Regions from separate parts of the Beduini sp. genome, predicted to be linked through region 1. Evidence: riboswitches for the same ligand, from Rfam matches in the RefSeq annotation. Region 1 holds a riboswitch; the other holds the start of a gene.
The links. A riboswitch is a leader RNA that binds a small molecule or an ion and turns the genes downstream of it on or off. The one in region 1 is predicted to bind lysine.

Region 1 (11,233 bases):
ATTATCGTTATAAAGAGATTATTGAAACTAACGGAGAATGTCTTCTTAAAAAAGATAAATAATATTAAAATTTAAAAACATTGCTTTTCAATTAAGCAATGTTTTCTTTTTTATAATGGAATAATGCGATCACATTGATCAGCTACATAAGGATCATGTGTAACAATAATAATTGTTTTACCCTCATTATTTAGTTCTTTAAGCAATGACATAATAATCTCCTTATTTTCTTCATCTAAAGATCCAGTTGGTTCATCCGCTAAAATGAGATTTCCTTCTTTGAGTATTGTTCTGGCGATTGCCACTCTTTGCTGTTCACCTCCGCTTAATGCACTGATCTTAGTTTTAACATCTTTATCAATCCCTACTTTTTCTAAAGCAATTTGAATCTCAGATAACTTTTCACTTTTACTTAAATTCTTAAACTCTAAGCCAATTAATAGATTATTTAATATACTATCATCATCAATTAACGCAAAATTTTGAAATAGATAATTAATATGATTGCGGATCATTTCAGTTGCTAGTTTTGAATTAGGTTTAATATTGAGATGATCATAAAAATAGTAATCGCCTTCATCATACTCTTCTATTAACCCGATAATATTCAGCAAAGTCGTTTTACCGCTACCACTTCTTCCAGTAATAGCGATCATTTCCCCTTCATTAATCCTTAAATCAAAAGTATTTAAAATAATATGCTCCTTATACTTTTTTGTTAAATTTCTGATATTAATTATTTCCATAATAATCTCCCTTAATCAACGAATTCAATGAACGTTTTTCAACCATTTTAATATTAAAGATTAAAAAGCATATATCTATTGCAATCATTGGAATAAAAAATAAATAAACAAGTGGATTTCCTGTTATATTATGAAATTGATCCATCATGGTTGGTGTTAAATAATTGTATACAGTCATTAAATAGGCTATAGAAAGCATAATATCAATAATAATGTATTTTACAATATAAGATTTCATAGACCGAACCAAACTGAAACCATTTAATTTCTTTATGCCAATCGTTTTTAAATTGTTTTTAATGTATAGCTTTACCGATTGTACAGTGATCATAACATAAATAATAAGGACTAATATTAAAATAGGTATATTGAATCTCAACGTTATATTAATCATTTCAATTTGATCCATAAATGGCTGTGATAAATTTTCAACTTTCATACCAATCGATTGATTAAATATTTCTTTTAGTTCGTTGTTCACTTCTTCTATAGTCCGGTTGTTGAGAGGAATTTTTAATCGAGAATTGATATCTGTAGCCAAAATATCTCCAACTTCAATGTCAAGCATATTTTCTATTGTTATGATATTAAATATCGGTGAATAAATATTATATTTGCCATCATCATTCATATCCATATTGAAAGAAAAAAACTTATTGTTCTTTGTATCATCATACACAACAAACTTTAATTCATAAATGTCAGGAATCTGATTATAACCTATCATATAAACCTTCAAGATATATTCATAATTATTTTTGTCCACTTTTGAATTAGGTAGCAAAATAACACGTTGATTACTTATCCTATTTACAATAATATCATTTCCGTGCATATCTTTTAATCCTAACGTATTAAGATAATTAATATTAATCGTTGATAAATTGAAATCTATATTTGGATTAAATTCCTCAACTTCGATGCCATCACTTTCACTGATATCTAAAATATTTTTTCCATTTATACCTAAATTTTGTGTTTGATAATGCGTATTATAAACATAGAAGCATCCTTGATCAAAAAGAGTTTTTTGAGCTTTTTTTAAGTATTCTATATTATCTGAGTTTGTTAATACCAAAGGATTGTTTACTTTTAAATTTATAGGAACAGCAAAATCTTGATAATCAATCCATGAAGCAATCACTTCTTTGAAATTTTGAACCCGACTTATATTACTAAAAAGAATTGCACTAAATATAAAGCAACAAACTAAAATGATTATTCTTAAAAATTTATTTAATTTTTCTATTAATGTTTTACCATAATTTCCTTTTAATACTTCAGATAATGTAAATCTAGATACAATAAAATAACTAATTGAAGAAAGAATAAGCACTAAAGTATATAGTAAAAAAATATTCTTTAGCATTTCTATCCAAAAAGTAACATTAGTATTTTTAATCACTAAAAACATTATACCTAATTCAAGCCATGTCGTAATTAGAACTGTCTTATAGATGGGTTCTAACAATTTTTGGAAGATATAAGATTTATCATAGCCCATCAACTTTAACACACCAATTCTTTTTGAATCCCAGCAAGTATTATAAAATACAATAATAGTAAAACAAAATAAACTTATAATAATAATTACTGTTATCATGCTATTTAAACTATTAGTATTATTAATATGTACGGGGGTTGAGATGATATCTTCCTCATTTATTCCTAATTGTTTAGTTAATTCAGTAAAAAATAGTTTTGCATTACTTATATCTTTAAAACGAACTTGAAGATTATTATTTAAACTAAACATGTTTAAATAATAATCCATGGTTCCCACAACAACATGATTATCATTAAAAACATCCTTAATTTGTCCAATTTGTCTATTATCTTCGTTGCTTGATGTTGAAACATAGGCTTCTTTTCCCATATCGGTTATAGTTATATCATTTCCTATAATTTGATAGGGATGGTATTCATCATAAGTTAAATAAACACCTACATATTTTTTTGTTACTCCTTCTGTTACAGTTGTGTTCTTATAAAGATTAGCTGAATACTTTTGTGCTAATGGCTTAACTATTTCATACAGCATTTCATCATCAATTTTAATTTTATCACTAATATTCAAAGTAATGGTATTATCTAAAAATAGTTCATCCCATTTATGGCTGTCATTATACTTAAACATAATAGTAAAACATCCCATACATATGCTTATTATTATAAATATAATAACCATTAGTTTATTTTTCATAATCCACCTCATAAAAAATAAATTTGAGACGTCTCTCAAATTTATTTATTAAAATGTTCCAATCATTGCTGTTCCTAACGCACTTGTAGTACCATTCGGCGTTTGTGCATAAGCAGTCTGCCCTGAAGCAACTCTTCCACTATATTTCGATAAGTCTCCTAAAAATGCAAAGGATTCATGTGAATAATTCGCATTAAAATAATTACTATAAGTATACGCATAAAATAACGCATTTCTATTTCCATAAGTCCAATAATAACCCGAACCCTCTTGGGTATATCCTTCATCATTTAATCCTTGTGCTGCATTATTTTGTCCTGGACCAAAACCATTTGCGTTAACTTGATTTCCTTGCATTAATAAGCCACATATCATTGCACACATAATTAAACCCACAAAATATTTTTTCATTTTTTATTCCTCCTTTTTTTGAAATAACATGTCTTTTCTATTCCAAAATTAGCATAATTTAACTTAATTCGCAAGCGCTTTCATTCTTAATGCAACAAATATAGTACAAATAGCTTTATTATCAATAAAAATCAATGATGTAAAACAATAAAACAAATTATTGAAACTAACGGAGAATGTCTTCTTAAAAAAGATAAATAAAAAAAAACCACAAGTGAGTCATAATGATTTACTTGTGGTTTTACTTTATTTGTTTAATTGATAATCAACGATTGTCATCTGGTCATTTATTTTAATAGGCGCTGTTTCTAAAACTCGCTTAAATCCTAACTTTTCATAAAAATAAATATTTCGTTCTTCTTCTAAGATTGTTGAAAGCTTCCAAGTATGTACAAAGGTATATTGCTTTTGTAATTCAATCATGACATTTGTTCCTAAATGCTGATCTCTAAATTCAGGGAGAATACCAAAATCATCAATTTTATATACCTTTTCTTGTTCTTTTTTTAATTTGATAATCCCAATTACTGTATCATTATTTTTAATAAAATAAATAGTTGAATTTAGATCTTCAATATATCTTTTGATAGAAGCAGCACTTTCATTAGTAGGATTAATTGTGTCATCATGGTATCGGTCTAAGAATTCAATAAAACATTGAGTTTGTACTGAGATAACTTTATAAACATCATTTACAGTTGCTTTTATAAATGTAATCATTATTTCCTCCTAAAATAAAACTCCCGTTTGGGAGTTAATCAACATCATAGGCAGTTAGATCATCAAATGTCTGTCTTCGTATAACTAAACGATCCTGCCCTTCATAAGTAAAGACGACAGCCGGCTTTGGCAGCTGATTATAGTTATTGCTCATTGAATAATGATAAGCTCCTGTAGAGAAAACCGCTAAAATATCTCCAGCCACTGGTGAAGGCAAATCAATACTTTGAATGAGAATATCACCTGATTCACAATTTTTACCGGCTACACAAACCGTTTCAACTGGTTCCTCACTGGCTTTATTTGCGATCAATGCTTCATACTTTGCCTGATATAAAGCTGAACGGATATTATCAGTCATTCCGCCATCAACGCTGATATATTTTTTTATTCCTGGTATTTCTTTTGAAGAACCTACTTCATAGAGTGTAATTCCGGCATTTCCAACTACAAAACGTCCCGGTTCAATTAAAACCATTGGTCTCTGCCAACCTTTATCTTCAAATCCTTTAGTGATGATCGCCATAATCTTTTCAGTAATCAATTCAAAATCCAATGGAGTATCTTCCTTTGTGTAGGCAATTCCATAACCGCCACCGGCATTTAATTTAGTAATAACAATTCCAAAACGATCATGAATTTCATAAGCAAATTCTACGAATTTATGCATCGCTTCCTCATACTTCGTAATGTCAAATACTTGTGATCCGATATGGCAGTGTATTCCTTCAAATCGAATATGTTCAGCTGATAAGATCTGCTGGATTGCTTCTAAATAGGTACCATCATGAGATGAAAAACCAAATTTTGTATCATCTGCCGCAGTTTGGATATATTTATGTCCGCCAGCCGCAACACCCGGTACAACACGAATTGTAGCATTGATTGTTTTTCCTAACTGACAGGCAATTTCTTCAACCAATTCAATCTCATGAAAATTATCAATGACAAAGTTTTCTACTCCATTAGAAACAGCGTATTCAATCTCACTTTTCAACTTATTATTTCCGTGGAAATATATTTTTTTAGGATCAAAATCAGCTTTTAAAGCTATTGATATTTCCCCCGCAGATACACAATCAATACCGATTCCATATTCTTTAGCGAGTTTATAAATTGCCACACAACTAAATGATTTTGATGCAAATAATGGCAATGTATTTTCAAATTTATCAATCATTTTTGTTTTTAAAAGGTTCATCTGTTCACGAATGTGTCCTTCTGACATCACATACAGCGGAGTACCGTATTTCTTAACTAAATCTAAGCTTGAAACACCATCAATATATAATGTATTATCATGAATCGTGGCATATTTTGTTTGAATGATTTCCTGTGTCTTAATATCCATTACCATAATCTATCCTATTAATATAACGTTTTTAACGTATATAATCCTTTCTCTTTGGTTTCTAATAACTGTGCCGCATGAATCGCTCCAAGTACAAAGACTTCTTTCGATAGAGCCGTATGTTTAACTTCAACAATTTCATCATTTCCGGCAAACATAATTTCATGTTCTCCAAAAATGGTTCCGCCTCTTAGCGCCTGAATCCCAATTTCATTTTTTTCTCTGCGCTTAGAAATGCTGCTGCGATCATAAACAGGATGCAGATGTTCAATCTCTTCATCCATTACTTCGTAAAGTAATTTTGCTGTTCCGCTTGGAGCATCTATTTTTTTATTATGGTGCTTTTCCACAATTTCAATATCAAAGCCGTTTTCATAAAATTCTTTTGCCACTGCTCTTAATATTTTGGTAACCATCTGCATTCCAAATGAAGTGTTATAGGATTGAAAGATAGGAATCTGATGAGAAGCCTCTTCAATCTTATTTAACTGTTCATTCGTAAATCCGGTTGTCGCTAAAACCAGTTTTGTATTATTTTTTAATGCATAAGCTAAGATATCGTCTAAATTATTGGGATGTGAAAAATCAATAATGACATCTGCTTTTTCTGTGCATTCTGCTAACTTGGTATACATTGGATCATCGATTTTCTGATCAAATTCGTAAGAGACAACGCCGATCATATCAAATGCTTCATTATTTTTAATGGCATGGTAAATTTTCTTTCCCATTAAGCCAAATCCATAAACGATTGTTTTCATCTTAATACCCCTTGCTTTCAAAAATTTCCATCGCAATAAACAATTTTTCCTGATTTTCTTTAGTTGTTGGAATCAGAGGCATTCTTAAATGATCACTGCATATTCCCTGATGTGCTAAAGCTGACTTCACACAAATAGGATTGACATCTAAGAATAAGCCTAAACATACATCATGAAGATCATAGCTTAATTGCTGTGCCTTAGCATTTTCACCAGCTAAAGCTAATTCGCATAACTGCTGGCATTCTTTTGGATACACATTGCTTAATACTGAAATAACACCTTTTCCTCCAGCGGCAATCATTGGTAAAATCAAACCATCTTCACCTGACCATACATCAAAATCAAGATCTTTTACTTTAGAAAGAAGTTCCATTGTATACGCCATGTTTCCTGTAGCATCTTTCATACCAATGATCATCGGATGTTGTGCTAACTGCAAAGCTGTATCCACATTAATCATTAAGCCTGTTCTCCCAGGTATATTATATAAAATAATTGGCAGTCCGATATTATCCGCTAAATAGGTAAAATGCTGAATCAATCCCTGTTGACTGGTTTTATTATAATAAGGCGTTACAATCAGACAGGCGTCTGCTCCCATTTCTTTCGCTATTTTAGACTCTCTTAAAGCATGCATTGTATCATTGCTTCCGGTTCCGGCAATAACCGGTATTTTTTTATTTGCCAGTTCTACGGTGATTCTTAATAACTCATGTTCTTCATCTACAGTTAAAGTAGAAGCTTCAGCAGTTGTCCCATTAACCAATAATGCCTGAACATTATTATCAATCATCTTGTTTACTAAAGTGCGAAACGCTTCATAATCTACTGATCCATCTTCATGAAATGGTGTAACTAAGGCAACGGCACTGCCCACAAATAATTCTTTCATCTATATATCTCCTTATAATTGATATTCTTTTTTTATTGCTTCTACAATAACATTCAAATCTTTTTTATTTACTAAAAAATCAATACTTGTCAGTGAAGTTGATACTTGCAGGATATGAATATTCGCTTCAGCAAAGATATTGAATACATTTGCAGCGACACCCGGTGTATTACGCATTCCTTCCCCTTCAACCAATACCTTAGAAACCATACGATCTTGAGTAATTACAATTTGTTTATATTTATCTCTGATTAATTCTAATGCTTCATCTAATGCTTTTTGTGAATCCTGATCACAAGTGATCTGTAAGTTTACTTCATCTTCCAGCATAATTTGGCTGATCATATCAATATCTACGTTTTTTGAAGCAATAATATTAAAGATATCGGCAATAAACATAGAATTTTTATGTACTTTTCCTAATTTTACTTGAATGATGTCTTCTAACACTGTAATTTTACTTATTGCTTTTTCCATCATGGAATCCTCCTTTTTTCCTCCCAATTAAAAATGTCGCATGTGTTTCATTGCGACAAGATGATAGACCATATTGACCAATGATAGCACAACATTATCAAATATAGGATAATGACAGTCTTACAGATATTCTCTGTAATCCCAGAAATCAGATTCATGCAATAATCTGCTTCTTCGGCAATGGCTCCTACGCTTATTCTGTTTGCACCCACTAATAAGTTTAATAACACAATGCACCTCTATCAATTTTTTTCAATATAGCACACATTCCCTAAAATAACAATATGTTTCCTGATATATCTTTCGATTTTCTATAAAATATTAGATTTGTTTTCTGTTTTTAAAATAATGATAAATATCATTTCCAAACCATACTATAAAATAGAGACATAAGACACAAAAACCGATCAAGGCAAAGCGAATACCTAAATGAATATCACGATAAACAAAAGCCAGTGTAAATGAACTGGTGAAGAAAAATCCAAAAACTACCGCTAAAAGAGTGAGTATAATTCTTTTTATTGTTTCCATTGTATTCCTCCTAACCGGCTAAAGCAGGGCGATCATCCACTTCTTCTAAAAACGTAAAATGAATTCCGTCATTGCTTATATAATGGGCACTGTTATAGCCATAGTCGCCATTTTCACCTTGACCGACAATAAGATGTATCTGTCCATCTTCTTTATAGATACGATCTACCTGAATATATGGGGTTATACTATCTCCCATAAAAGATATTTCTTTTAATTCAAATGTTATAGGGGTAAAGGTTTGTCCGCCGTCTTCCGTTCGATAGAAAGAAAGATTATCTCGGCTATCATTATTACGATAAGCGACATATCCAATATCATCATCACTAAAGAAAGCATAGGTCATTACTCGCTGCTCAGGATCCTGATAATTAACAGATTCAAAATGAATACCATCTGTGCTTTTCATTAAGCTGTGACTTTCTGCTGACATTGCTTTATCCGTAGAAAATAAAACATAAAATTGATTGTCTGTCTTTGATAAAAAACGTGCTCTTAGATAATAGTGTTCGTTTGAAGCAATGGTGGTTGTCTCCCAGCTTTTACCTTGATCGTGAGAATAGATGAGATTTAAGCTTCCTTTATCAACATATAAGAAAGCAGTATAGTCCTCTTTAATTATATAGCTGCCTTCAGGAACTGTTTCACCATAGGAATAATTCGGATCATAGGTTACTTTTTCATAATCTATCGGTACTTCAGTAAAGTTGTCCCCATGATCGTAGGTAACCCATAGTTTATGATCCAAAATCGTATAATCACAATCCTTTTCAATCGCATATTGTGTTGGCTTTTTGCCTTCTGTCATAATGTTTGGATCTGTTTGAATCTGATAATTGACTGGGCGCATTTCTTCTTTTGCTTGATAACCTTTTGCCGTCTTTTCAAATTTTAATACAACTTGCTGTTTATACCAGCCGTCATCACTTTGCATTAATCCGCCATGATTAAAGATCAGCTGCTCATTACTAGAAAATGGCAAATAGGCATAGTCAACTTGAACATAACCGTTTTTCTGATCTAAAAGCTCAATATTATCAATGCGTGCTTCTTTTATCTTGTATGAAAAAGGAGTCAGCCAATCTTTGAACTGTTCCGTATATTGATCAAACCAAAGTCCGGCAATATTCTCTAACCGATCCTCTGTTGTTTTTACTTCAATCGCTGTTTTTTCAGTGGCTTTAAATGTTTGCCACTTGTATTGAATAAAACCAAATGTTAATAATGTAATTAAGGTTATAAATATAAATGCTGATTTTATATTCTTCATAAAGAATCCTCTTTTCAATTTCATTCATTATATTACATTTTCACTTTGAATAAAATATGAACTGTTTATTAGTTCATATCATTTGTCTATATATTTCAAACATGGTAAAGTTAAAATAAACTAACAACAATAAGGGAGACTTTGACATTATGAACATGACCACATTACTAGAAAACTATTTACAAAAAACAATCGAGCCAAACTTATTTGAGCATTGCCAGAATATTTTTGATTTAGATCAATTGGAAGACTATTTAACTTTACAGCAGAATATTATTAATAAGTTTACAGGTTATTCTTTATCCGGATCATGTTTATCTGTCATCAAAGAAATAACATTGCGCTATAATGAAGATATTTATTCTATCGAACATCTGTATGATAAATTTGAAAGCTTTGTCAGCAAGACAGCTGCTCCTGAACAGGTTTTAGATATGCTGATTAAATCGGCTGTTGAATTAATAAGTCAGGAAGCTCCTCAATGGGAATTTATTGCTTCTTATCTGTTAGCTTTAAAACTGGATCAGCAAATCAAAGAGAATACAAAACAATATCACATTCACGATCTTTACAGCAAGATTGAAAAATTAACCCAGATTGGTTTATATGGGGAATATTTATTAGAGAATTACAGTAAGGAAGAGGTTCAGATATTGGAAAGTTATCTGAAACCGGAACGTACGCATCTGTTAACTTACAGCGGACTGGAACTATTGAGTAAACGTTATTTGATCGCCGACCATCAGCATCACGTATTAGAGAATGTGCAGGAAATGTTTATGATCATTGCAATGCATATTGGAATGAATGAAAAAGATCGTCTGCCTTTTATCATGGATTTTTATGATCTGTTAAGTCAATTAAAAATAACGATGGCAACCCCTACCTTAGCCAATGCTAGAAAGCCATTGCATCAGCTATCTTCATGTTTTATTGATACAGTGCCAGATTCCTTGACCGGTATTTACAAAAGTATTGATAATTTTGCTCAAATCTCTAAGTATGGTGGCGGAATGGGAATGTATTTTGGCAAAGTCAGAGCTATAGGTTCTGACATTCGTGGTTTTTCCGGTTGTGCCGGAGGAGTTATTCGCTGGCTGAAATTAGTAAATGATACCGCAGTTGCAGTCGATCAATTAGGTGTACGCCAAGGAGCCGCTGCTGTCTATTTGGATGCTTGGCATAAAGATCTTCCTGAGTTTTTGCAAATACGTACGAACAATGGGGATGATCGATTAAAGGCTCATGATATCTTCCCAGCCGTATGCTATCCTGATTTGTTTTGGAAAATGGCAAAAGAGGATTTAAATCAAACTTGGTATCTCATGTGCCCACATGAAATACTGATGCAAAAAGGATATGCCTTAGAAGATTATTATGGTCAAGAATGGGAAAAGCGTTATTTCGATTGCATTCACGATCCGAAGATTTCTAAAAGAGAAATTTTATTGAAAGATCTTGTTCGACTTATTTTGAAGTCTGCAGTAGAAACCGGAACACCCTTTACTTTTAATCGTGATACAGTAAATCACTTTAACCCTAATGCTCATCAGGGAATCATTTACTGCTCAAACCTTTGTACCGAGATTGCACAAAATATGTCTGAAACACATTTTTATGAAAAGGAAACAATGGTCGTTGATGGAGAAGCGATAATTGTTGAAAAGAGTAAACCGGGGGATTTTGTAGTATGTAATCTTGCTTCTTTATCTTTAGGACATCTCAATATTCAAAATGATCGTGAGTTGCAAAAGACAATCTATACAACAATTCGTGCCCTAGATAATGTCATTGATTTAAATTTTTATCCCATTCCTAATGCCAAGATTACCAATCAAAAATACCGTGCGATTGGTTTAGGGGTAAGT
Region 2 (11,233 bases), on a different contig from region 1:
TTTGAAAACACAGCTGACAAATAGTCAAATCATTATCTTGCGACCGCCATATGTTTATGGGGAAAATAATTATGCACAGCGTGAAAGTTTTATCTTTGACCATCTTGTGCATCATCAGCCAATTATTATACCCAATCAAGGAGATACCTTACTCCAGTTCATTTATACACACGATCTTGCGAAAATCTGTTTAGATCTTTCTTTAAAGAAATTAGATCATCTTTCTATTTATAACGTAGGAAATAAAAAGCCATTATCCATTAAAGAATGGATCCTATGTCTTAGCGAAGTCGCTAAAAGGGAACCTATCTTTAAAGAATTTGATTACTTAAAACATGGGTATAAAATTCGAGATTTCTTTCCTTTCCATGATTATGACAATGTCTTAGAAATTAATATTGATTTTGATGAGACTTTGTTTATTGAAGGCGCACAGATTGCTTTTGACTGGTACCAAAAGACGCCTATTGAATTTAAAAAGAATGTGCGTAAAAATGAAGAAGAAATTATAAATAAATACTTTTAATATTGATGTGTTCTTAATTGAACACATTTTTTATTTATATTTCTTTGTATACAATTTAATTTATGGTACACTATCAAAGAAAAGGAGTAAGTGCATGAAAAACAATAAACAATATGGATTATTCACTGCCATTACGATGATTATTGGGATCTGTATTGGTTCAGGAATATTCTTTAAAAGTGACAATATACTAGTAGCGACTAACGGAAGTATCTTTCTTGGGGTGTGTCTGTTTGCTTTAGCCGCTTTTTCGATTATCTTTGGCAGCTTAACCATCGGTCAACTTGCCAGCCGCAGTGAAAATCCCGGTGGGATGATTACCTATGCTCAGGATTTTATCGGTGATCAGGCGGCATGCAGCTTTGGCTGGTTTCAGACCTTTATCTACTACCCGACGATTACTGTCGTAGTAGCTTGGGTGATTGGCGTTTATACGGGAATACTATTTCACTTAAATGCTTCATTGGAATTAGAAATTATGATTGGTTTAGTTTTTCTAACCTTATGTTTTATTTATAATGTCGTCAGTCCGATGATAGGAAAAACTATTCAAAACGGAGCGACAATCGTTAAAATGATTCCTTTATTTCTATTAGGAATATTAGGGCTTCTGTTTGGTGATCCGATTGGTGGATTGACACATATAAGTACCAATGAACTTTTCTCAGTGACATGGCTGAGTGCTTTAGGACCGATCGCATATTCTTATGATGGCTGGATCGTTTCTACCTCCATTGCCCATGAAGTGAAGGATTCTAAAAAAACATTGCCACGCGCATTAACGATTGCCCCTTTAATTATCTTAATTATCTATGTCACTTATTTTGTCGGAATCTCCTCTTATTTAGGACCTCAGAATGTTATGGCTTTAGGAGATCAGCATGTCAGTGTGGCAGCCAGTCAGTTAGTTGGCGTACAATTTTCTAAAATGATTGTGATTTTTGTGATTATTTCAGTTATGGGAACGGTAAATGGGTTAGTGACCGGTTTTATCCGTACTCCCTACTCTTTGGCATTAAGAGAGACTATGATGCCTTTTTCTAAGAAACTCTCTGCTGGAGTATCCCATCATGGCATTCCGATCTATTCTGCTGTTTTTGCCTATGTATTAGCTGTCTTTTGGATGTTTGTCCATTACATCTGTGCGAAATACCATCTATTGCCTAACAGTGATGTATCTGAAATCTCCATCGCTATTTCTTATCTTCTTTACATCATGCTTTATTATCAGGTATATCGTTTATATAAAGCTAAAGAGATTACCAGTAAATTTAAAGGGATCATCTGTCCCCTTTTAGCGACGGTGGGTTCATTAATTATTTTATCCGGAGGAATTCAAAGCTCACTGTTTATCTATTACTTGATTTTTTGTTTAACGATTATGCTGTTAGGGCGTTATTATTACATAAAAAATTCTAAAGTTGTATAGCAAATGCTATACAATTTTTTATTTACTGATTTCTAATTTTGATACAGCGTGGACAAACAGATTAAATTAAGCTAAAGTGATATTATAGAAAAGAGGTTATCACATGGAAACATATATTATGGCGATTGATCAAGGGACAACCAGTACCCGAGCCATTCTTTTTGATAAAAAGACACAGGTGATTGGGATCGCTCAAAAAGAATTAGATAATTTTTATCCACAGCCGGGCTGGGTTGAACAAGATGCTAATGATATTTGGGCAAGTGTTGTCGGGGTAATGTTTGAAGTGCTGGCAAAAACCGGAGTCAAAGCTAAACAGATTGCCGCAATCGGAATGACTAATCAGAGAGAAACAACTGTCATTTGGGATAAAGCAACCGGAAAACCGATTTATAATGCGATTGTTTGGCAGTCACGTCAAAGTGATTGCTATACTCAGCGATTAAAAGAAGAGGGCAAAGAGCCGTGGATCAAACAAAAAACCGGGTTATTATTGGATCCTTATTTTAGTGCCAGCAAGATTCGCTTTATCTTAGATGAGACCCATTCACAGCAAAGAGCCGAAGAAGGAGAACTGCTTTTTGGTACGATCGATACTTGGCTGCTGTATAAATTAACAGAGGGTAAACAGCATATGAGTGATGTATCGAATGCGTCACGTACACTATTAATGAACTTAGAGACATTGGATTATGATGAACAGTTGCTCACATTATGGAATATTCCTCGCTGCATGCTCCCTACAATCGTGGACACAAGCAGGATCTATGGGTATTGTGAGGGGTTATTTGACACACAGATTCCGATCTGCAGCATTGTCGGGGATCAGCAGGCAGCTTTATTTGGGCAGACCTGCTTTACAGCCGGAGATGTAAAAAATACCTATGGAACTGGCTGCTTCCTATTAATGAACACAGAAGATCATATCATTCATTCTAAAAATGGTTTAGTGACTTCGGTCGGCTGGCGCATTAACGGAAAAGTCAGTTATGTGTTAGAGGGGAGTGTTTTTATTGCCGGAGCTGCTGTGCAATGGCTAAGAGACGGCTTGAAAATTATTCGCAGTGCAAATGAAAGTGAAGAACGTGCACAGCTTGTTGCAGATAATGACGGGGTATATGTTGTCCCATCCTTTACCGGATTGGGTGCTCCCTACTGGAAGCCTCATGTTAAAGGGGCCGTTTACGGACTGACACGAGGAACAAAGCAGGAACATATCATTCGTGCAACATTGGAATCGTTAGCTTATCAAACCTCAGACGTTATTTCTGCTATGAAAGAAGATGCTGCCTTGCAGCTAAATGAATTGAAGGTCGATGGGGGCGCTTCTATGAATCAATTCCTGCTGCAGTTTCAAAGTGATATTTTAAATATCCCGGTTAAACCTGCCGTTATTCAAGAGACAACAGCATTGGGGGCAGCCTATTTAGCCGGTTTAGCCATTGGCTATTGGAAAGATCAAAATGAGATTTGTCAGCTTTGTCTTAGCGGAACCATCTATCAGCCCAAAATGGAAGAAAAAGAAAGGGCGGATAAATTGAAGCAGTGGGATAAAGCGATTCAAGCTACGATACTTTTTGGTGAAGAATAAAAATAAGTTAACACCTGAGCCTATTTTGGAGTATGATAAAGTTAATGGAGGAATAAATTATGGAAAAATCAAAGGTATATTATACAGACTTACGTGCTCGTCCGGGTACAAGTCTGCCGCAAAAGTTAGAGAAGTTAATTCGTAAAGCCGGAATCGGTGATATTGACTTTGACAAAAAGATGGTCGCTATCAAGATTCACTTCGGAGAACCGGGTAATCTTTCTTATTTAAGACCTAATTATGCCAAGGTGGTTGTGGATGTCGTTAAATCATTAGGTGGTTCACCATTCCTGACAGACTGCAACACATTGTATGTAGGGCGTAGAAAAAATGCGTTAGACCATCTTGAAGCAGCTTACGAAAATGGATTTTCTCCTTTTTCTACAGGATGTCATGTTATTATCGGAGATGGTTTAAAAGGAACCGATGATGTCGAAGTACCTGTCGAGGGCGGAGAATTAGTAAAGAACGCTAAAATAGGACGTGCTGTGATGGATGCCGATGTTTTTATTACCCTAAGTCATTTTAAGGGACACGAATTAACCGGTTTTGGCGGTTGTTTAAAGAATGTCGGAATGGGATGCGGAAGCCGTGCCGGAAAAATGGAACAGCATAATTCCGGGAAACCTACTGTCGATCACAGTAAATGTGTAGGCTGTCGTTTCTGTGCCAAAAATTGTGCACACGGAGCCATCAGTTTTGGGAAAGACCATAAAGCAACGATTGATCACAGTAAATGCGTGGGCTGCGGGCGCTGCTTAGGATCATGTAATTACGACGCTATTCACAATGATAATGACAGTGCCGTAGACGATTTAAGCAAAAAAATCGCAGAATATTCAAAAGCCGTATTAGACGGCAGACCAGCTTTCCACATCAATTTAGTCATTGATGTTTCCCCTTACTGTGACTGCCACGGAGAAAATGACTTGCCAATCATACCTGATGTGGGAATGTTTGCCAGCTTTGATCCGGTAGCTTTAGATCAGGCATGTGCTGATGCCTGCAATCGTATGGCACCGATTCAAGGAAGCTTGCTTGATGACAACACACATGTGGAAGGCTTCTGCGATCATCATGACCATTTCAAGAATACAACTCCTATTACCGATTGGAAAGTATGTTTGGAGCATGCTGAAAAACTTGGTTTAGGTCACCGTGAATATGAGATTGTTGAAGTAAAATAAAAAAAATCAATAGGTTCTATTGACGTAATAACCTCCTAACAGACAGTAAAAATAATTGAACTGTCTAAAGGAGGTTTTTATATCTTATCAAGAACTCATTGACTTTTTTATTTGATAATAGTTGGATCTAAATAGACTTGTAATGCGGTATACGCCATTGTCTTGACTGCAATCGCCAGAGTCTGGTAAGCCAGTGTCCCGCTGACACAGTTCAAGAAATCCTCATTATGTGCATAAGCAGGAGGATTCGCTCCCGTATTCAACTCAATATAGCAAGTCGGACATACATGAGAGACATTGCCAATATCACTTGATCCTGATGCATTCTCATCGTTTTCCACGAAATCTGTAACGCCTAAATCTTCCATTGTTGTTTTCGCTAAAGCTATCAAGCCTGGATGATTAATCAAATCATCATAAGAATTTTCAAAATGGCGATAAGTTAATTTAGCCCCTGTCATTAATTCAGCTCCTTTTGCACAATTAATGACTTTTTGCGTTAATTCATCCAGATATGCCCTTTTTTTAGCACGGATATAAAACTGGCATTGTGCTTTGTTAGGCACTGTATTGGCTGCCTGCCCGCCATTAGTAATTATCCCATGTACACGAGCATCGGGCTGCATATGCTGACGCAATGCATTGATCCCAGCATAAGTTAATTGTACGGCATCCAAAGCATTAATCCCACGTTCCGGATAAGCCGCCGCATGTGCAGCTACTCCTTCAAAATTAAATTCAATCGAATCAATCGCTAAGGTTACAACATTTAAATTATTTTCTGCTCCTAAGTGCATCTGAAAAGCCGCATCAATATCATCGAAGGCCCCACGATCAACTAAATCACATTTCCCCCCTGTTGTTTCTTCTGCCGGTGTTCCGATAAACACAATCGTTCCGTTAAAATGATCTTTTAGCTGACTTAACACTGCACACGCTCCATAAGTAGAAGCAGCAATCCAGTTATGTCCACAGGCATGAGCTGTCTGATCTCCAGATTCACCATATCCCGGCAGGGCATCATATTCCGCTAAAAAGGCGATCTTCGGTCCTTTTCCGCAATTCAACTCTGCCCTAAAGGCTGTTGGCAAATCTAAATAAGGATAGGTAACTTCAAAACCATATTGACTAATCTTATCCACAAGGTATTGAGAAGACATGTATTCTTCATTCCCTAATTCCGGATGCGCATAAATATAATCATTGACTTCTTTAAATTCTTCCAGTAATTCCTCTGTTTTCGTATATACACATTCTTTTAATTCCATATCGCTCCTCCTAACTAAAACCAATAAAAATCGCTAAGCAAAGCAGAAGAATCTCTGCTACTAACAATAACCCAAATAGCGGTGTAACAAACTTATACCATTTGTTTACCGGCATTCCCATGATTCCACACATCATAAAGACAGACGTTGGCCAGAAAATATTAGAGAATCCATCTCCAAATTGAAAAGCTAAGACTGCAATTTGACGATTCAGTCCCACCATTTCTCCTACCGGTGCTAAGATTGGCATAGTAATCAATGCCTGTCCCCCACCAGAAGGAATAAAGAAATTCAAGATGTTTTGTACAAACAACATACCTAATCCACTTAAATATCCGGTAAACTGCTGTAATCCGCTTGATAGCCAGTAAACGATCGTATCAATGATACAAGCATTTTCCAAGATGATCGGAACCGCTCTGCTTAATCCACAGATCAATGCCCCAAACATCATTTCTTTAGCGGCTTCAATAAAGTATTCAGCAATCTGACTAGGGGTAAATCCGGAAATAAACCCAGCCACTAACATCATAATAAAGAACAGTGCTGCGATCTCATCGATATACCATCCTAATTGGATCGTTCCATAAAGCAGCATCCCAATCGTCACGACAAACAATAAACAAGATAGTTTATGACGGAACGTAAAGCTCGTGTTCATCATCGTTTCTTTTGATCCGATTTCTTTGATTTCCATCTCTTCTCCATAAAGAATCGATTTTGTCGGATCATTTTTAACTTTCTTACCATAACGCCACACATAAATAATGGCAATACTCATAAATACCACAAAACATAGAATACGGAAACCTAAACCGGAAAATAATTCAACTCCGGCGACCTCTTGGGCAATCCCAATTGTAAAAGGATTGATCGTTGCTGCGGCAAATCCAACTGCTACCGCAATATAAACGATTGATCCCCCTAGAATCGCATCATAGCCTAAGGCAATCGCAATCGAAATAAAGATCGGTAATAACCCATATGTTTCCTCGAATAAACCCATCGTGCTTCCCAAAACACCAAAGGCAATCATACAGATCGGAATAATCAGTTCAATACGTGAGCCGACTTTACGCAAAGTGGCTCCTAATACAGCATCAAATGTTCCATTCTTCAACAGCATGTAAACAAAAGCATAGGCAAAAATAATGAAGAAAATAATCTGTCCGGCATCAATAAACCCTAACTGAATCGATACGAATATATCAAACAGACCAATCCCAATCTTAGGTATGTATTGAAATGAATCTGCAACAACAACTGTGTTCCCGAAATCATCGGTTACACGTGTAAATTGCCCCGCCGGTACGACATTCGCTAAAATGGCCGCTAAAATAACCATTCCGAAAATGATGACGTAGGTATGGGGCATTTTAAATTTTTTCTTTTTTTCCATAAGTCTCTCCTCAAAATAAAAATGTCTCTATACCACTTTGCGGCATAAAGACATTATAAAATCATCCTCAAGCGCCAAGTAGTGCTCCTTTATAGCGGCAGCTATAAAGACAGTGTCATACCTCTTAAATATGACCCCAGCAGTTATTTTGACATAACCACTTCGGCAGTAAATCCTTTCTATCTAATTCATCGGCTTTCGGCCTCCTTAGATATACTGATAAGTACTGCACCCCTATCGACTATGTAAGTCGAAACTAACTATAGCATAAATTGTATACATTTGTAAATAGTTTTACACTATAAACAAAAAAGCAGCCATTAAGCTGCTTTGGGATCAATTTCGACTAAATGCTTTTTATAGCAGCGTTTATACAAGTATAAACAGATGAATAAAGAGATAACTTCGGCAAAGGCAAACGATGCCCACAGCATAGTCATTCCAAAGAGTTTATTCAATATGTACGCTAATGGTAAAATAACTAATAACTGACGACATACTGACATGATTAAACTGTACATTCCTTCTCCTAATGCCTGGTATAAAGAAGATAAAACAATTCCTACCGCAGCTAATGGGAATGATAAAGATATAAAGCGCAATGCCGGTACTCCGATTCTAAGCATTTCTGAAGAAGCATTGAACATCATCAATAACTTATCCGGAATTGCTAAGAAGACTGCCATTCCAATCGTTAAGATAATCGCTGCATAAATCAGTGCATCTTTTACCGCAAGCAAGATACGATCTTTTTTCTTAGCTCCAAAGTTATAAGCACAGATTGGAATCAATCCATTGGTTAATCCAAACACCGGCATAAAGATGAAACTATTTAATTTAAAGTAAACCCCTAATACAGAAATAGCTGCCTGACTAGAAGCTAAGATGACATTTAATCCCATGGTCATAACGGAACCAATCGATTGCATAACAATACTCGGTGCCCCAACACGATAAATCTCACCAATTAAATAACCATTTAACTTAAAGTCTTTAATCGCGATACGCACTTCATGATTCTTTAAATGATTTAATAACAGCGATAACAGCATTGCGACGATCTGACCGATAACGGTTGCCATCGCTGCTCCGGCAATCCCAAACTTGGGTGTACCAAATAAACCAAAGATCATAATCGGATCTAAGATAATATTCGTAACAGCTCCAACCAGCTGTGTTACCATATTGTAAATGGTAATACCGGCTGACTGCATGATTCTTTCAGAAATAACCTGTAAAAAGATACCGAATGAGAAGATCGTACAGATACTGATATATTGTACTCCCATATCGATAACTACCGGATTATTTGAGAACGCTTCAAAATACATTCTTGAACCGAAAATTCCAAATAACGCAAAGACAAAGTAACTTAAAATCCCTAAAAGCAAGCCATGACTTGCCGCTAAGTTCGCTTCATCTTTTCTTTTTTGTCCTAATTTTCTTGAAATCAATGAATTTAAACCAACAGCCGTTCCGACAGCCACCGAAATCATAATCGATTGTACCGGGAAAGCAAGCGAGACCGCTGTTAAAGCATCTTCTCCTAATTGAGCAACGAAGATACTATCCACAATATTATACAATGCTTGAACAAGCATTGAGATCATAATCGGCAGAGACATTGAAATCAGTAATTTACTGACAGGCATATAGCCCATTTTATTTTCTTTTTCTTCCACTATATCACTCCTTTGTAACTATTCAATATTATCAATTCAAAAAGATATAGTCAATAGTTAATCGAAAAACATTTTTGTGTTTAAATTAATCTATAAAATAAATAGGAATAATTACTATTTAGATATTGACTTTTGTAATATTTAGGGATATGATAAATACAGAAAGAAATATTGGAGGTAATAAAATGAAAGATTTAAAAGGAACAAAAACAGAGGCAAACTTACAAACAGCATTTGCCGGAGAATCTCAGGCAAGAAATAAGTATACTTACTATTCAAGTAAAGCTAAAAAAGATGGTTATGTTCAAATCGCTAATATTTTTGAAGAAACTGCTAATAATGAAAAAGAACACGCTAAAATCTGGTTTAAATTACTTCATGGTGGTGCCGTTGCTGATACAATGACAAACTTAAAAGATGCTGCTGCCGGTGAAAACTACGAATGGACAGATATGTATGCTACTTTCGCAAAAGAAGCAAAAGAAGAAGGTTTTGATAAAATTGCTTTCTTATTTGAAGAAGTAGGTAAAATCGAAAAAGAACATGAAGAAAGATATTTAAAATTACTTAAAAACATTGAAGAAGGTGCCGTATTTGAAAAAGATGGTATCACAGTATGGAAATGCGGTAACTGCGGATATATCCATGTAGGAGAAAATGCTCCTGAGAAATGTCCGGTATGTGACCATCCAAAATCATATTTTGAAGTAAGATCACAGAACTATTAATTAGCTTAAATCACACCTTGAGTGTGATTTTTATTTTCTCTAACAGAAAATTGCTTCTTGATGTAACCGCTTTAAAAGTGTATGATAATGAAGTAACAGTAATTACATAAAGGAAATAAAATATTTTGAAAGCTCTATTTCCTGCTTTATTAGAGATAATGGTTATAAAAATTATTTTTATTCTTTTTAATTATTTTAATCTTGATGTAATTGCTTTTAAAGAGTATTATAAAAATAGGATGGTGATGACATGGGAACACTAAAGTTCTCCCTCAAGATGTTGCGATTAGACTTTAAAAAGTGCTTTTTTTATGGCCTTTCGTTAGTTTTATCGACATCAATTATTTTTGTATTTTTCAACTATATCGATAATATTTATTTAGGCAACAGTCTTTCTGAAAAAAGCGGTGCCAATCAAATATTAGCGTTATTTATTATTATCATTGCATGTGCAAATGCCTGCTTTGCTAACTCATTTTTTATTTCACGTAAAACAAATGAGATTGCGATTGCCTCAATGAGCGGTGCCAGTGTATTTGCGGTAGCTGGCTATCTTTTGGTTCAAAACTTTGTAATCATGGGGTTAAGTATTCCAATCGGGTTTGGTGTTGGCTATATTTTCAATCATTTCTTTAATTTATTTATCTATGCTTCATTAGATGTCGCAGCCAATACGTACTATGTCTCAATGCAAGGCTTAATTATGAGTACCATCGTAATTTTGACACAGATTATTGCATTGACATTAGTCAATTCCGGTTATGCTTACCGTACGGAAATCAAAACGTTATTAAATGAACAGGAATCGATGACAAAGAAATCAACGAAACCAATTAAGACACCTGTTATCTTTTATTGGATTCTCTATCTGATTCCAATCGTATTATTCTTTATCGTTGATCTTGATCCAATGATCTTTGTTGTTGTTTCCTGCATTGGCGTATTTGGTATCGTGGGATTATTGAAGGTAGGTCTTTCAAAGTTAATTATGTATAGACAAAAGAGCCATTTAACAAAATCAAATTCTTTGATTGCTTATGGGAATCTTTCCTATTCATTGAAATCTACGGGAATGCTGATGACGATTATTATTCTTTCGATTATCTTATTTATTGGCTTGATCATTATCAATGTCAATAGCCCAAAGGATCTATTTATCGTATTGCTCTCTTATGGCATTATTATCTTCTTAATGTCAACCAGTATTTTATACAAGATTATTTTAGAGACATCTACCCGATTAGGATTATATCAGTCACTTTTTAAATTAGGATATCTAAAGAAACAGTTAAAAGCGATCATGAGAAAAGAGATTGTGATGCTGTATGGGGTTATTCTTTTCTTCCCGACCAGCTATATTGTGATTATGTTAGGCCGCTTTGTTGCTGCCAAGGAAGTAGTATTGAGTTTTGCGATTGCCTTA

Region 2: another riboswitch for lysine. It lies ahead of ACLRVU_RS05000 (YfcC family protein); the one in region 1 lies ahead of ACLRVU_RS10250 (ACT domain-containing protein).

The regions. Positions count from the first base shown of each region.
Region 1 covers NZ_JBKTEM010000006.1:93,982-105,214, forward strand. The annotation lists gene ACLRVU_RS10210 (glycoside hydrolase family 1 protein) at 1-62, shown strand, start outside; gene ACLRVU_RS10215 (ABC transporter ATP-binding protein) at 111-746, opposite strand; gene ACLRVU_RS10220 (hypothetical protein) at 733-2,949, opposite strand; gene ACLRVU_RS10225 (hypothetical protein) at 2,998-3,360, opposite strand; gene ACLRVU_RS10230 (GNAT family N-acetyltransferase) at 3,607-4,080, opposite strand; gene lysA (diaminopimelate decarboxylase) at 4,115-5,431, opposite strand; gene dapB (4-hydroxy-tetrahydrodipicolinate reductase) at 5,449-6,192, opposite strand; gene dapA (4-hydroxy-tetrahydrodipicolinate synthase) at 6,194-7,087, opposite strand; gene ACLRVU_RS10250 (ACT domain-containing protein) at 7,100-7,564, opposite strand; lysine riboswitch at 7,641-7,814, opposite strand; gene ACLRVU_RS10255 (hypothetical protein) at 7,886-8,095, opposite strand; gene ACLRVU_RS10260 (WD40/YVTN/BNR-like repeat-containing protein) at 8,106-9,365, opposite strand; gene ACLRVU_RS10265 (ribonucleoside-diphosphate reductase subunit alpha) at 9,515-11,233, shown strand, end outside.
Region 2 covers NZ_JBKTEM010000002.1:250,964-262,196, reverse strand. The annotation lists gene ACLRVU_RS05025 (NAD-dependent epimerase/dehydratase family protein) at 1-526, shown strand, start outside; gene ACLRVU_RS05020 (APC family permease) at 621-1,955, shown strand; gene glpK (glycerol kinase GlpK) at 2,059-3,546, shown strand; gene ACLRVU_RS05010 (DUF362 domain-containing protein) at 3,606-4,733, shown strand; gene ACLRVU_RS05005 (M20 family metallopeptidase) at 4,841-6,001, opposite strand; gene ACLRVU_RS05000 (YfcC family protein) at 6,012-7,400, opposite strand; lysine riboswitch at 7,472-7,645, opposite strand; gene ACLRVU_RS04995 (MATE family efflux transporter) at 7,721-9,082, opposite strand; gene rbr (rubrerythrin) at 9,268-9,810, shown strand; gene ACLRVU_RS04985 (hypothetical protein) at 10,061-11,233, shown strand, end outside.